One region of the Gallibacterium sp. ZY190522 genome, then DNA from elsewhere that is predicted to be linked to it. Evidence: riboswitches for the same ligand, from Rfam matches in the RefSeq annotation. Region 1 holds a riboswitch; the other holds the start of a gene.
What was found. A riboswitch is a leader RNA that binds a small molecule or an ion and turns the genes downstream of it on or off. The one in region 1 is predicted to bind lysine.
Positions count from the first base shown of each region.

Region 2: linked by a shared signal. The riboswitch ahead of lysC (lysine-sensitive aspartokinase 3) and the one ahead of ACXPAV_RS04395 (Na+/H+ antiporter NhaC family protein) in region 1 are both predicted to bind lysine.

Region 1 is NZ_CM135118.1:877,850-885,308, reverse strand. It holds gene ACXPAV_RS04415 (hypothetical protein) at 1-314, shown strand, start outside; gene ACXPAV_RS04410 (helix-turn-helix domain-containing protein) at 320-595, shown strand; gene ilvN (acetolactate synthase small subunit) at 644-1,141, opposite strand; gene ACXPAV_RS04400 (acetolactate synthase 3 large subunit) at 1,141-2,859, opposite strand; gene ACXPAV_RS04395 (Na+/H+ antiporter NhaC family protein) at 3,076-4,611, opposite strand; lysine riboswitch at 4,697-4,876, opposite strand; gene ACXPAV_RS04390 (H-NS family histone-like protein) at 5,045-5,458, shown strand; gene glgA (glycogen synthase GlgA) at 6,084-7,459, opposite strand, start outside.
Region 2 is NZ_CM135118.1:1,158,033-1,165,491, forward strand. It holds gene ACXPAV_RS05685 (OmpW family outer membrane protein) at 1-353, shown strand, start outside; gene bioD (dethiobiotin synthase) at 488-1,129, shown strand; lysine riboswitch at 1,188-1,358, shown strand; gene lysC (lysine-sensitive aspartokinase 3) at 1,441-2,793, shown strand; gene ACXPAV_RS05700 (sialic acid TRAP transporter substrate-binding protein SiaP) at 3,025-4,008, shown strand; gene ACXPAV_RS05705 (TRAP transporter large permease subunit) at 4,075-5,925, shown strand; gene ACXPAV_RS05710 (CidB/LrgB family autolysis modulator) at 5,986-6,681, opposite strand; gene ACXPAV_RS05715 (CidA/LrgA family protein) at 6,678-7,091, opposite strand; gene ACXPAV_RS05720 (thermonuclease family protein) at 7,174-7,459, shown strand, end outside.

The DNA.
Region 1 (7,459 bases):
CGCCTAATCCGATCAATGCCAATAACATCGGCGAAGTGATTAAGCCAATGAAAACTAAAACCCACGCTAGGATATTTAGACATATCCCTTTCGTATTTCTACTTTTTATCGCAAAAATAGTGCCGATTATCGCAATAATGGCAGCTAAAGGAACAAACACCATTCCCAAAAAGAGAATGCCTAAAACGGCAAAAATACAGACAATAATTGCCGCAGTTACCCAGTCTTTGTTTTTTGCGATAGTGCATCAGTCATATTTCCTCCTAATTTTTGATTTTGCACCTAAAACAGGTTCATTAGCGAACCTAAAATAGGTGCAATGAAAAAATTAAGATCATCTATTTATTCTCAGGAACAGGTGTTTTTACGTGAACTTTTTATTAAAAAACGTAAAACATTAGGTTTATCGCAACGGGTTTTATCCGACAGGCTCGGTGTTATTTATTCGCTGATAGGAAAGATTGAAACCGGCGACAGATGTTTGGATATTGTTGAATTTATTCAATATTGTATTGCTCTGGAATTAGAACCAACTGAAGTGTTGGCACAACTGCAACAGCAAATTCTATCGGCGAAGGAAGAAAAAGAGAAATAAAAAATGTCGAGTTTTAATTATACTCGACATTTTTCTTCTTGAGGTATTTTACAATAGTAGACAATTTTTCTCGCCACGCGAAAGCGTAATTAAACCGGAACGTACAATTTCAATGACGGAAGTTTCCTCTTTTAAGGCTTTAATAAAAGCGTTCAATTTTTCACTATCACCATTTAACTGAACGGTATAAGTTTTTGGCGTAACGTCGACAATCTGTCCACGATAAATATCTGCCATCCGTTTTACCTCTTCTCTCACCTGTCCTTGAGCTTTAACTTTAATCAGCAATACTTCTCTCTCCACGTGCTCGACATCACTTAGATTAATTACGCGATAGACATCGATTAATTTATGTAATTGCTTTTCAATCTGTTCCAATACCTGTTCATCACCATAAGCTTCAATTGTCATACGGGAAAGTGTCGGATCATCTGTCGGCGCAACGGTTAAACTTTCGATATTAAAAGCACGTTGTGAGAACAATCCAACGACACGAGATAACGCACCTGACTCATTTTCTAATAATACTGATAAAATTCTACGCATTATGATCTCTCCGTTTTGCTTAAATACATTTCATTCATTGCACCACCACGCATTTGCATTGGATAAACGTGTTCAGTTTCGTCAACACGAATATCGACAAATACCACTTTATCCTTAATTGCCAATGCTTCCGCTAATTTAGTTTCCAATTCGTCAGGATGTTCAATTCGCATTCCGATATGTCCATAAGCCTCAGCCAATTTTACAAAATCAGGTAATGAATCCATATAAGATTGTGAATGACGTCCAGCATAAATAATATCCTGCCATTGTTTTACCATTCCCAAGAAACGGTTATTTAAACTAACAATCACTATTGGTATTCCGTACTGTTTTGCCGTTGAAAGTTCTTGAATATTCATTTGAATACTGCCATCACCGGTTACACAGACAACGCTTGCTTCAGGATGTGCCAATTTCACCCCTAATGCTGCCGGCAAACCAAAACCCATTGTTCCCAATCCTCCTGAATTGATCCAACGACGCGGTTTAGCAAAAGGATAATGCAATGCTGCAAACATTTGATGTTGCCCTACATCTGAAGCAATATAAGCTTCTCCTTTAGTTAATTTATAAAGTGTTTCAATAACCTGCTGCGGTTTAATTACTTCACTATTTTTTTCATAATTTAAGCAATGTTTTTCTCGCCATTGTTCAATTTGTTGCCACCAATCAGATAACCATTGTTGTGCTTTCGCAATATCCTCTTCTGTTAACAAAGTTAAAAATTCATCTAATACCGTTTTCGCATCACCTACAATTGGAATATTAGCAATAACATTTTTTGAAATTGAAGTTGGATCAATATCAATATGAATCACTTGAGCATAAGGACAATATTTTGCCAAATTATTGGTAGTTCGGTCATCAAAACGTACTCCGATACCAATAATTAGATCACTCTGATGCATGGCGTTATTGGCTTCATAGGTGCCGTGCATACCAAGCATTCCAAGGAATTGTTTATCATCACCTGGGAAACCACCTAATCCCATTAAAGATGCAGTCACAGGAAGGTTTAAATTATGTGCAAATTGAGTTACTTCTTCAGTACAATTTGAAGTGATCACCCCACCACCAATAAACAAAACAGGACGCTTGGCAATTTGAATAGCTTTAAGTGCTTTCTTAATTTGTCCTTTATGTCCTTGTAAAGTCGGATTATAGGAACGCAAGTGTACCTCTTCCGGATAACTGTAATTATATTTGACTGCCGGATTAAGTACATCTTTCGGTAAATCAATAACAACTGGGCCAGGTCTACCAGTTGAAGCAATATAAAATGCTTTTTTCATAATATAAGGAATATCTTCTGCTTTCTTCACTAAAAAGCTATGTTTCACGACTGGTCTAGAAATACCGACCATATCACACTCTTGGAATGCATCGCTACCGATTAAATTCCCCATTACCTGACCGGATAGCACCACCAATGGAACAGAATCCATATAGGCTGTGGCAATTCCTGTAATAGTATTCGTTGCTCCAGGACCAGAAGTGATTAAAACACAACCAACTTTGCCTGTTGAACGTGCATAACCGTCTGCCATATGGACTGCCCCCTGCTCGTGACGTACTAAAATATGTTCAATACCGCCAAGTTGATGAATAGCATCATAAATATCTAGCACCGAACCACCGGGATAACCAAATAAATATTCCACACCCTGATCTCGTAATGATTGAACGACCATTTCCGCACCAGATAATTTTTTCATATCCTTCTCCATTTTCTTGTTTTATTGATGTTGTGATTTAGTTTTACTGCATATTTTTAACTTTGTCTATAGCAACACATATCGACAAATGAGAATAACTTTAGAAGTTAATGCTAAACAAGCAGCGTTTTAAAGAAAAAAATAAAATGATTTTAGAAAAAATCAAAAAAAATACGGCATAAAGCCGTATTTTATAAAATATAATTTTTATTTAATTTATTTTGAAATTTTCCGTTGAGATCTAAAAATGAAAAGTAAAATCGTCAACGCAACGGCAGTTATTACAAAACCTAAAATGGCTGAATCTGTAAAACCTACCCCGATATAACCAGCAAATGAAGCAACTGCAACTACTGCTGCGTAAGGCAATTGTGTTGTAACATGGTCAATATGGTTACAAGCTGCGCCAGTAGAAGACAAGATTGTAGTGTCGGATACTGGTGAGCAGTGGTCACCACACACAGCGCCCGCCATTACAGCTGATAAACAAGGCAACATTAATGCAGGATCGGCATTTGCTGCCATTGCTGCTGCAATTGGTAGCATAATTCCGAATGTCCCCCAACTTGTCCCAGTAGAGAAAGCCATAATAATGGCAAGAAGGAATAATAATGCAGGCAATAATTGTGTCATCATATTGCCACTGACAAGGCTAGCCAAATATTTTCCAGTATTAACATCACCAACGATAGTATTAATTGTCCAAGCAAAAAAGAGAATAGTAATTGCACCGGACATTGATTTAAAACCAAGAAGAATAGCTTTAATATAGTCAGTAAAACTGATGGTATTGAATACAAATAACGAAGCAACGACAAAAGAAATTAAACTACCAACAACCAGCGAAATACCAACAGTCGTGTTTTCAAATGCCCCTAAAACTGAAAAAGACTGCCCATTTTCCGTTAATGCTTGATATCCAGTATACATCATCATTGACACTGTACCGGCAATTAAAACTAAAATTGGTACGATTAAAGCACTAACTCGCCCTTTAACAACTTCTTCATCTTGTTGTTCACTGTTATGCTCTGCCTGTAATGCTTGATTTTCGTGGCGAGCCATTGAGCCGATATCAAAAGAGAAATAAGCAACGAAAAAGACAGTGATAATGGCAAATATTGCATAATAGTTCATCGCACTCATTGCCACAAATGCCCCCATCGGCGAATACTCTGTAATTGAATGTGTTGCTAATAATCCAGCAACAAGCGTCATAATATAAGCACCCCAACTTGAAATAGGCATCAATACACACATTGGTGCGGCGGTTGAATCCAAAATATAGGCCAATTTTGCACGAGAAACTTTAAATTTATCAGTTACCGGACGAGCAATTGCTCCCACAGCTAAACTATGGAAATAATCATCAATAAAAGTAAAAAATACCAAGCACGCAGTTAATAATTTTGCACCACGTCTATTTTTAATATGTCTTTGAGCCCAAGCAGCAAATGCCTGATTGCTTCCAGATACAGTTAGTAATGAAGTCAATGCACCCAACACTAATAAAAAAATAATAATATTCACATTATTATGATTAATACCGTCTTCACCATAGACTAATGATAAAACACTATTTTTAATATAAATTGCCGCATCAAGCGGATTGGCATTCGTCAACATTAATGCACCAACAACAATCCCTGTTGTTAATGATAAAAGCACACGCCTTGTTAGCATGGCTAATGTTAAAGCTAATAATGGCGGTACAATCGACCACACAGAAGAAGAAAAATCAGTAAGTTCCATAACGCTAACCTAATAAAAAGCAAAAGCGTCTAGCGAGTGTTCAAAAGGATTCACAAATAAGGAAGGATAAAAAAGATTAACCACCTTAACTCGTAGCGCTCCATAGTTAAACAAAAATAATACTATGACAGTATCGTCCCTTTCGGCAACGATCCCAACCAATTAAGATGACGCTTAATTGATTTCGGCGGTTATTCCTTTCCCTTCTTCTCAAAGCTGTCAGCTCAAAGAAGCTACTTATAATAATCGCACCTCTACTTCAGGTGGCTAAAAGATACAACAAGTGACAAAAAAAGCAAGTTCTTTTAAATTATATTTATTATTTAATTATTCTTTTATTAATTTTTATATTTACCTTTTCTATTATTTTCTATAAAATCACTTTGTTCTTTTTTATTCCAATACTATTAACATATCCATAGGAGAATTATTAATGGAAGAGTTATTAAAAACATTAAATAATATTCGCTCATTGCGCCTTGTAGCTCGTGAATTATCTTTTGAACAATTAATGACAATTTTCAGTAAATTTGAACAAGTTGTTGAAGAAAGAAAAGCAGAAGAAGAATCTAAAAAACAGAGTATTGCTGCTCATCAAGAAAAAATTGAAAAATATAAAGAATTATTAAAATCAGAAGGTATTTCTCCGGAAGAATTGTTAGAAGTGATGAGCTTACAAAAATTCAATCCATCTCAACATAAAAAACGGGCTCCTCGTCCTGCAAAATATCAATATACAGATTTGGATGGTTCTAGAAAAACTTGGACTGGTCAAGGTAGAACTCCAAAAGCAATGCAAATTCAGATTGACAAAGGTGCAACTTTAGAAAGCTTTGAAATTAAGTAATATTTATTATCCATTTTTAAGGTCTATTTTTTGAATAATAGACCTTTCTTTTTTCTTTTTGGGTTGAAATATGTAGATTATTCAAAATTATCTATCGTAATAAGCTCTTCTACCCTGTCACTTTTAATATAAAAGTTAATGCTACATTAATTTACAGTATATCCAAAAATGAATAATTCCTTCCCAAAATACACTTTTTGATAATCAGGTTTGCTCTTTATTATTGAATTTAGAGTTGTTAATTTTTCGATATAAAAAGCATTCTACTGATTTATTCCGAAAAGTTAAACTACAATTTTAAGGACTGAATCTGTATTTTTTCATTGCAGTCCGTCTTTTAGGTTGTAGTTGTAATCCTTCAATATCGAAATATAAACAGATTTAGTCAGATGTTACTTCTCTGTTTTGGAATGTTGAATTGAGCAATCAATGTTAGTCTAGAAACGGCAAACGTAAGATAGGTGAATAAAAAGGCTTTCGTAGTATTGAAAATAGCAATCAACGACTTGCTACTTACAAATTCGGCTATATTCAGCCATAAAAATCTGCACCCTATGTGTTGGATAATAAGACTAACTTTAGGGTGCAGATCACTCATTGGAAATGCTTTTTTAGTTTCGATCAATTATTTATTATACAATTCAAAATAACTTTTTGCTGCTTTTTGCCAACTGAAATCTTGGCTCATCGCAGTAGAACGTATTAAACTCCATTGTCGTGGTTTTTGCCAAATAGACAACATTTGATCAATAGCATAAAGAAAACCCTCCACATCTGCAAATTGGAACACAAAACCAGTTGCGATTTTTTGTTTTTGTGTTTCCGGTGTGGTGTCTACTACCGTATCAGCTAATCCACCGGTCGCACGCACTAGTGGCAAAGTACCATATTTTAAGCCGTATAATTGTGTTAACCCGCAAGGTTCAAAACGGCTCGGTACTAAAATAACATCACCACCAGCCACCATTTGGTGAGAAAGAGCTTCGTTATACGCAATCTTTACACCAATTTGTTGTGGGTATTTCGCTGCTAATTGACGTAAAGCTTCTTCAAAATGTGGTGCACCTGTTCCTAACACAGCCAATTGCACACCACGATTTATTAATGCTTCTGCAGCATTAATCACCAAATCTGCACCTTTTTGTTCCACTAAACGAGTAACCATTACTAACAAGGGTACAGTTTCTGTTTCTGTTAAACCGAATTCTGCCTGCAATACCTGTTTGTCTTTTTTCTTACCTTGCATTTTGCCGTGTTTATAGGTTTTAGCAATGTAGTTATCTGTTGCAGGATTCCAAACTTGATCGTCAACACCATTTAAGATACCGTGTAAGCGATTTTGGGCTGCTCGAGTTTGCAATAAACCATCAAAACCGTATGCCATACTAGGATCGGTAATCTCTTTAGCATAAGTTGGACTTACTGCTGTAATTTCATCGGCATAATACAAACCAGATTTAAGATAAGAAATTTGTCCGTAAAACTCCAAACCATCAACGTGGAAAAAGTGATATGGCAGCTGTAATTCCGCCATATGACGGGCATTAAACATACCTGCATAAGCTAAATTATGGATGGTAAAAATTTTCTTCAATGGTAATTGCCAAGCAGTAGCATAAGCTGCTGCCAAACCAGCTTGCCAATCGTGCATATGCATAACATCCGCCTCGCCCCACCACTGATCTGCTCCAGCGGCTAAGGAAGCTCCTACCCAACCAAGCGTTGCAAAGCGTAAATAGTTATCGGAATAATCCTGATAATATTCGTTATGATATGGATTACCACCGCGATCAAATAGATGTGGTGCATTAATTAAATAAATGCCAATGCCTTTATATTCTGCAAAACGAATTTCAATATGTCCGGCAAAACTGAATAAATGTAATGAATGTTGATGTTGCGGAAGTTTTTCTGCTACCGCCGGATACATTGGTAAAACGACCCTAACATTCATACCTTCCGCTTGTTGTGCAAATGGTAATGCACCCATTACATCAGCTA
Region 2 (7,459 bases), 280 kb from region 1:
ATTTACAATACTATTTCTTAGATGCAAATTCTCCGGCTCGCCCATATGTCGGTGCAGGTATTAATTATACTCATTTCTTTGATACTCACTTTAATTCAACAATTGACAATGCAGGATTAGGTGTTACTGCACATAATCTTAAATTGAAGGATTCTTGGGGTCCAGTTGTAAATGCTGGTATTGATATCAATATTACCGATAAATTGTTCTTCAACACCTCTGTATGGTGGGCTAAAATTAAGACCAAAGCGACTTTCGATTTGAAAGAGGCTAATGGTAAAATGCACTCTCAAGAAGCACGTGTTACTCTTGACCCAACCATCTTCTTCGTTGGTTTAGGTTATCGTTTCTAATTTACTGTTAATCGTTAAACAGTAACATTCCAATTAAAGCCATAGCAAAATATTGCTATGGCTTTTTGCTTGATCCCATTCTCAATGTGCGTATAGTAATGCGTTTATTTTTAGCTAAAATATAAGGAATTGCGATGCAAAATGTTCTTTTTATCAGCGGTATCGATACCGAAGTTGGAAAAACCGTAGCCACCGGTGTTTATGCCAAAAATTTAATGGCTCAAGGTTTTTCTGTTATCACGCAAAAAATGATACAAACTGGTTGTGATAACATTTCAGACGATATTTTAGTTCATCGAAAAATTCAAGGAATTGAACTGACCGAAGACGATTTAAACGGTAACACCTGCCCTTATCTTTTTCATTATCCTTGCTCTCCACATTTAGCAGCAAAAATAGAAAATCGACATATTGATGCTTCAATTATTGATGAAAAAACCAAATTATTAGCACAGCGATATGATTATGTCTTGCTTGAAGGGGCTGGAGGGTTAGCCGTTCCTTATCAAACAGATAAAACCACACTTGACTTTATCGCTGAACGCCAATATTCATTGATTTTAGTCACATCAGGTAAATTAGGTAGTCTCAATCATACTTTGTTGAGTCTGATGGTTTGTCAACAACATAACATTGAAGTAAAGGCATTGGTCTATAACCGTTTCCCTGAAAAAGATAAATTAATCGAACAGGATAGCCAACAATATTTACAACAATATTTACAACAACATTCACCACAAACTGAATTTATTTTATTAGAAAAGTTTAATTTTTAAAATTTTATTTGACAATTCTCTCATTAACAGGTATTTCTATACAGGTTTGTAGCTTCGGCTACGCAGGAGAGGCGCGGAACTCAGGTCGTTATTTTTAGGTCTGGCACCAAAGAGAAATAATCAGGGGAGTTTCGCCGAGATAAACAACACTACCAGGGTTTTGTTTATCGGCTATTAGGGCTGAATCCCTAAGGCTGTCATCGGTAAACGATGGAGAGCTTCTGAACAAGTCAAGTTTCATCTCTTCCAAGTTTTCCTTAACCTTCTGCAAATTTAATTTTACTCACAATATCATTATTTAAGGAAAAACTATGTCACATTTATCTGTTGCTAAATTTGGTGGTACTAGCGTTGCTAACTACGCTGCAATGCAGTCTTGCGCAAAAATTGTTATTTCTGATCCGAAAACTCGTGTTGTCGTGTTGTCAGCTTCTGCTGGCGTCACCAATTTATTAGTAGCTCTTGCTAATGGGTGTGAAAAAACAGAACGTGAAAACTTACTCAATCAAGTTCGACAAATCCAATATAATATTTTAGATGAACTTAAAGATGCGGCAGTATTACGAGAAGAAATTGATCGTTTATTAGATAATATTGAATCACTTTCAGATGCAGCAGCCCTAGCTACTTCACCGGCATTAATTGATGAAATCATCAGCCACGGCGAAATGATGTCTACATTAATTTTCGTGGAAGTCTTACGTGAGCTAGGTGCAAGTGCCACTTGGATTGATGTTCGCACTTTGGTGGCAACCAACGATCATTATGGCAAAGCAGCGCCAAATGATGAATTAACTCAACAAAACTGTGATCGAGTATTAAAACCTTTAATTGATCGTGGTGATCTTATTATTACTCAAGGCTTTATCGGTCGTGCGCCAAATGGCAAAACAACAACTTTAGGTCGTGGTGGTAGTGATTACTCTGCTGCACTATTAGCGGAAGTCTTGGATGCCAATGATGTATTAATCTGGACTGACGTTGCCGGCATTTATACCACTGATCCTCGTATTGCACCAGCAGCACAAAAAATTGATACTATGAGCTTCTCTGAAGCTGCGGAAATGGCAACTTTCGGTGCGAAAGTACTTCATCCAGCAACTTTATTACCAGCCGTACGTAGCAATATCCCTGTTTTTGTCGGCTCAAGTAAAGCACCAGAACAAGGTGGAACTTGGGTAACTCGTGATCCGCAACCTCGTCCGTTATTCCGTGCGATTGCATTACGCCGTGATCAAACACTAGTCACTTTATCCAGTTTAAGTATGTTGCACGCACAAGGCTTTTTAGCAAATGTCTTTAATATCCTAGCAAAATACAAAATCTCTGTAGATACTATTACCACTTCAGAAGTCAGCATAGCCTTAACATTGGATAAAACCGGTTCTGCCTCTTCCGGAGCGGAATTGCTTTCTAATGAGCTTTTAACTGAATTAAGTGAGACTTCTTCTGTTAAAGTGGACACTGGTTTAGCGTTAGTTGCTTTAATCGGCAACAATTTGCATAACGCCGCCGGCGTAGCAAAACGTTTATTCAACACCATTGCTGATTACAATGTGCGTATGATCAGCTATGGAGCAAGCAATAACAACGTTTGTCTATTAGTAAAAAGTGAAAATGCGGATGATGTCGTTCGTAAATTACACAAAGAACTTTTTGAATAATTTTAGATACAACTGAAAGCCTTTGCCAACGCAAAGGCTTTTTTTTACTCAAAATTAACACAAATATGATGAATTTTTTGTAATTTTTGTGATTTATCTCTCAGTAATGAAATATTACTTCATTTATAATAAAAAAATGATTTATAGTAATCATAAAAGAAACGAGCACCGTCTACTTTTGTACGATCTGCTACTTTCACCCCAACTATCTAACTCTATAGGAGAAACGCAATGAAATTTAACAAATTATTACTTGCCACACTATGTATGGGTCTTTCTGCAACCGCATTTTCCGCAGAATATGATTTAAAAATGGGCTTAGTAGCCGGTCCAACATCAAATGAATACAAAGCTGCTGAATTTTTTGCTAAAGAAGTTAAAGCAAATTCTAAAGGCAAAATTGAAATTTCACTTTATCCAAGTGCTCAACTTGGTGACGACCGCTCAATGATTAAACAACTTGGTGATGGTGCATTAGATTTCACTTTCGGTGAATCTGCCCGTTTCCAATTATTCTACCCATCAGCAGAAGTGTTTGCACTTCCTTATATGATTCCAAATTTCAAAGTGGCAAAAGAAGCATTATTTGACACTAAATATGGTCAAAATTTAGTAAAAAAAATCCACGATGAATTGGGCATCACCATTTTAGCCGATGCTTATAACGGTACTCGCCAAACCACTTCTAACCGAGCCATTAACAGCATCAAAGATATGAAAGGCTTAAAACTTCGTGTACCAAATGCCGCAACTAACCTTGCATATGCAAAACATTCCGGTGCTGCACCTACCCCAATGGCATTTTCTGAAGTTTATTTAGCACTTCAAACCAATTCTGTAGATGGTCAGGAAAATCCATTGCCAACCATTCAGGCACAAAAGTTTGAAGAAGTTCAAAAATATTTAGCCTTGACCAACCATATTCTTAATGACCAACTTTATTTAGTCAGTAATGCAACTCTTGAAGATTTGCCTGAAGATCTGCAAAAAGTAGTTAAAGATGCCGCTGAAAAAGCCGCTGATTACCATACAAAATTATTTGAAGATGGTGAAAAAAATCTTATTGCTTACTTTGAGAGCAAAGGTATGACAGTTACTAAACCGGATCTCGCCCCATTCAAAGAAGCAATGAAACCTTACTATGAAGAATACATTAAGAAAAATGGTAAAGAAGGTGAAGAGGCAATTGCTGAAATCAATGCTTTGACTAAATAATCCTACAAACCTTAGCGTCATACGACGCTAAGGATTTTCTAACCTAAGATGTATGGGGTTATATTTATGAAATATTTTAATAAACTCGAAGAGTGGCTAGGTGGTGTGCTGTTTTTGATTATATTTGTTGTTCTTACTGCACAAATCTTGGCACGACAAGTTTTTAATGATCCTTTAATCTGGAGTGAAGAGTTAGCTAGATTGTTATTTGTTTACGTTGGAATGCTTGGTATTTCAATGGGTATTCGGACACAACAACACGTCTTTATTGACTTTCTAACTAATATGATGTCTGAAAAAATGCGAAAAGCAGCAGTTTCTTTTTCTCAGTTGTTAATTTTCATCTCGCTTATTTTATTTATCCATTTTGGAATTAAACTCTACAATGGAGCTACTTTTGAGATTGTTTCATTGGGTATCTCTGAAAAATGGCTTTATGCCGCATTACCGTTATTATCCGTGTTAATGTTAATCCGTTTCTTACAAGCACAAGTTGAGAACTATCGTAATAACTTGAGTTATTTTCCTGCTGCATTTTTTCTTATTAGTGCGATTTTATTGATTTCATTAATTTTAATTCATCCGGATATATTTAAAATTCTACGCGTGACCAACTACGTAAAATTCGGCAGCGAATCTGTTTATATCGTCCTGTTAGTTTGGTTGATCATTATGTTTATTGGCACACCAGTCGGTTGGTCGCTCTTTATTGCCACTATTCTCTACTTCACAATGACGCGTTGGAATGTGGTCAATGCTGCATCTTCAAAACTAGTAGACAGCTTAAACAGCTTCTCTTTATTAAGTGTGCCATTCTTTATTCTTACCGGAATTTTGATGAACACTGGTGGTATTACCACTAAAATTTTCGATTTCGCAAAGGCATTACTCGGACACTATCGTGGTGGTATGGGACACGTCAATATCGGTGCTAGTTTGATTTTCTCCGGAATGTCAGGTTCTGCTCTAGCTGATGCGGGTGGTTTAGGTCAGTTAGAAATTAAAGCAATGCGTGATGCCGGTTATGATGACGATATGTGTGGTGGCATTACAGCAGCCTCTTGTATTATCGGGCCGTTAGTACCACCAAGCATTGCAATGATTATTTATGGTGTGATTTCCAATCAATCTATCGCAAAATTATTTGTTGCCGGCTTTGTGCCGGGTGTATTAGTTACTATTGCGTTAATGGTAATGAATTATTTTATTGCTAAAAAACGTAATTATCCACGTACGCCAAAAGCTTCGTTAGATGTGCTTTGCCGTGAATTTAAAGGCGCTATCTGGGCATTATTGACGCCAATTCTTATCATTGTCGGTATTTTCTCAGGTTTATTTACCCCAACGGAAGCTGCTGTTATTGCCGCTCTTTATTCTATTGTTGTCGGTAAATTCGTTTATAAAGAACTCACTTTGCAAAGTTTATTCAAAAGTTGTGTAGAGGCAGTAGCGATTACTGGTGTAACCGTGTTGATGGTAATGACCGTAACTTTTTTTGGCGATATGATCGCACGTGAACAGGTTGCAATGAAAATTGCAAAAGTTTTTATTACTTTTGCTGATTCACCATTGATGGTTTTAGTGATGATCAACTTATTGTTGTTATTCTTAGGAATGTTTATCGATGCTTTAGCATTACAATTCCTTGTATTGCCAATGTTGATTCCTATCGCAGTACACTTCAATATTGACTTAATCTTCTTTGGTGTGATGACAACCTTGAATATGATGATCGGCATTTTAACTCCACCTATGGGAATGGCGCTATTTGTGGTAGCTCGTGTTGGTAATATGCCAGTCAGTACGGTTACTAAAGGAGTACTACCGTTCTTAATTCCAATCTTCACGACACTGGTTTTAATTACAATTTTCCCTCAAATTATTACCTTTATTCCTAATCTGCTATTACCAGGTTAATCTGATTCCTGAAGAAAAACCCATCAGTTGTAAAACTGATGGGTTTATTTTTTACAAAGGTTAAGAAAAAATCTTCATCACAATTAAAAATAAATCAAATAACAACGGTGCACATAATGAGGTAATCACACCACATAATACTAACGAAATAGAACTGAATGTACCTGCTTTTTTATCTACATCCATACAGGCTGCAGTTCCTAATGCGTGGGACGCCGCACCAATAGATAAACCTATTGCTTCACTACACTTTAATTTTAACAATTTAACAATACTGTAACCAAATACCGAACCAACCAATCCAGCAATAATCACCAGCACAACAGTAATGGTCGGTACACCACCGATAGTATGAGATACTGCCATTGCCAATGGTGTGGTAATTGATTTAGCAAATAATGTCGCCATTACTTGATTGTTCGCACCTAATAAAAATGCAATAAAAGCTCCACTAAACATCGCAAATACAGAAGAAAATGTGGTAATAAATAAAATACTACGCCACGATTTTTTAATCTGTGGCAATTGTTCATATAAAGGCAACGCCAACGCAACAATAGACGGAGCTAACAGCATATTCAAGGGCTTATTACCAGCAATATAAGAATGATAAGGAATGTGAAAAATCAATAAAATGGTAACTAATGCACAAACCGTTAAAACAAACGAATTAAAAACGATAGATTTTAATTTCTTATTAATGGTTACCGCAATGGCAAACACGACTATGGTTAATACGGAATAGAGATAAATCATTTTGTAACCCTCACTGCCCGTTTTTCCGCTTTTTTTCTCAATCTGGCAAAAGAGCGGTATGAATACAGATATTCAGCCAACAAACCGGTCATCACAATGACCAAACAGGTACTGACTACAGTCGGGATCAATAACGATACCGCCTGTTCTGTCAATATATCAAAATAATCAATGATACCCACGCTGAGAGGAATAAAAAGCAATGCCATATAGCGAATTAATAATGCACCGCTCGGCAATAACCACTCTTTTTTTATCAATTTCAGCACTAAACAGATAAATAACAGTAACAATCCCCATATGCTGGAAGGAATACCTATCGGAAACAGATAATTAATCACTTCTCCCAAGTACAACATCACGTACAGAATTGCAATAGAACGAAATAATTGAAAAATTTTATAAAACATTTTTTATCGAAATATGCCATAATAAGTCACTATTTTACTCCTATTTTGTGATCTATGTCACACTTTAATCGATGAAATTATGATGAAAAAACTATTAATTATCTTATTTTTTTCACTATTTACTTTGAACAGTATTGCCGCTCGAGAAATCAACTGCCAAGTAGTATCAATTAGTGATGGTGATACTTTTACCTGTTTATTAGCCAACAATAAAACAATTAAAGTTCGTCTTGCCCAAGTGGATGCTCCGGAAAAAAAACAACCTTACGGTGATCGTTCCCGTCAATTGTTATCACAATTAATTTTTAAAAAACAGGTGCGTTTAAGTTCAAGCGAATACGATCAATATCATCGTGTTCTTGCAGAAG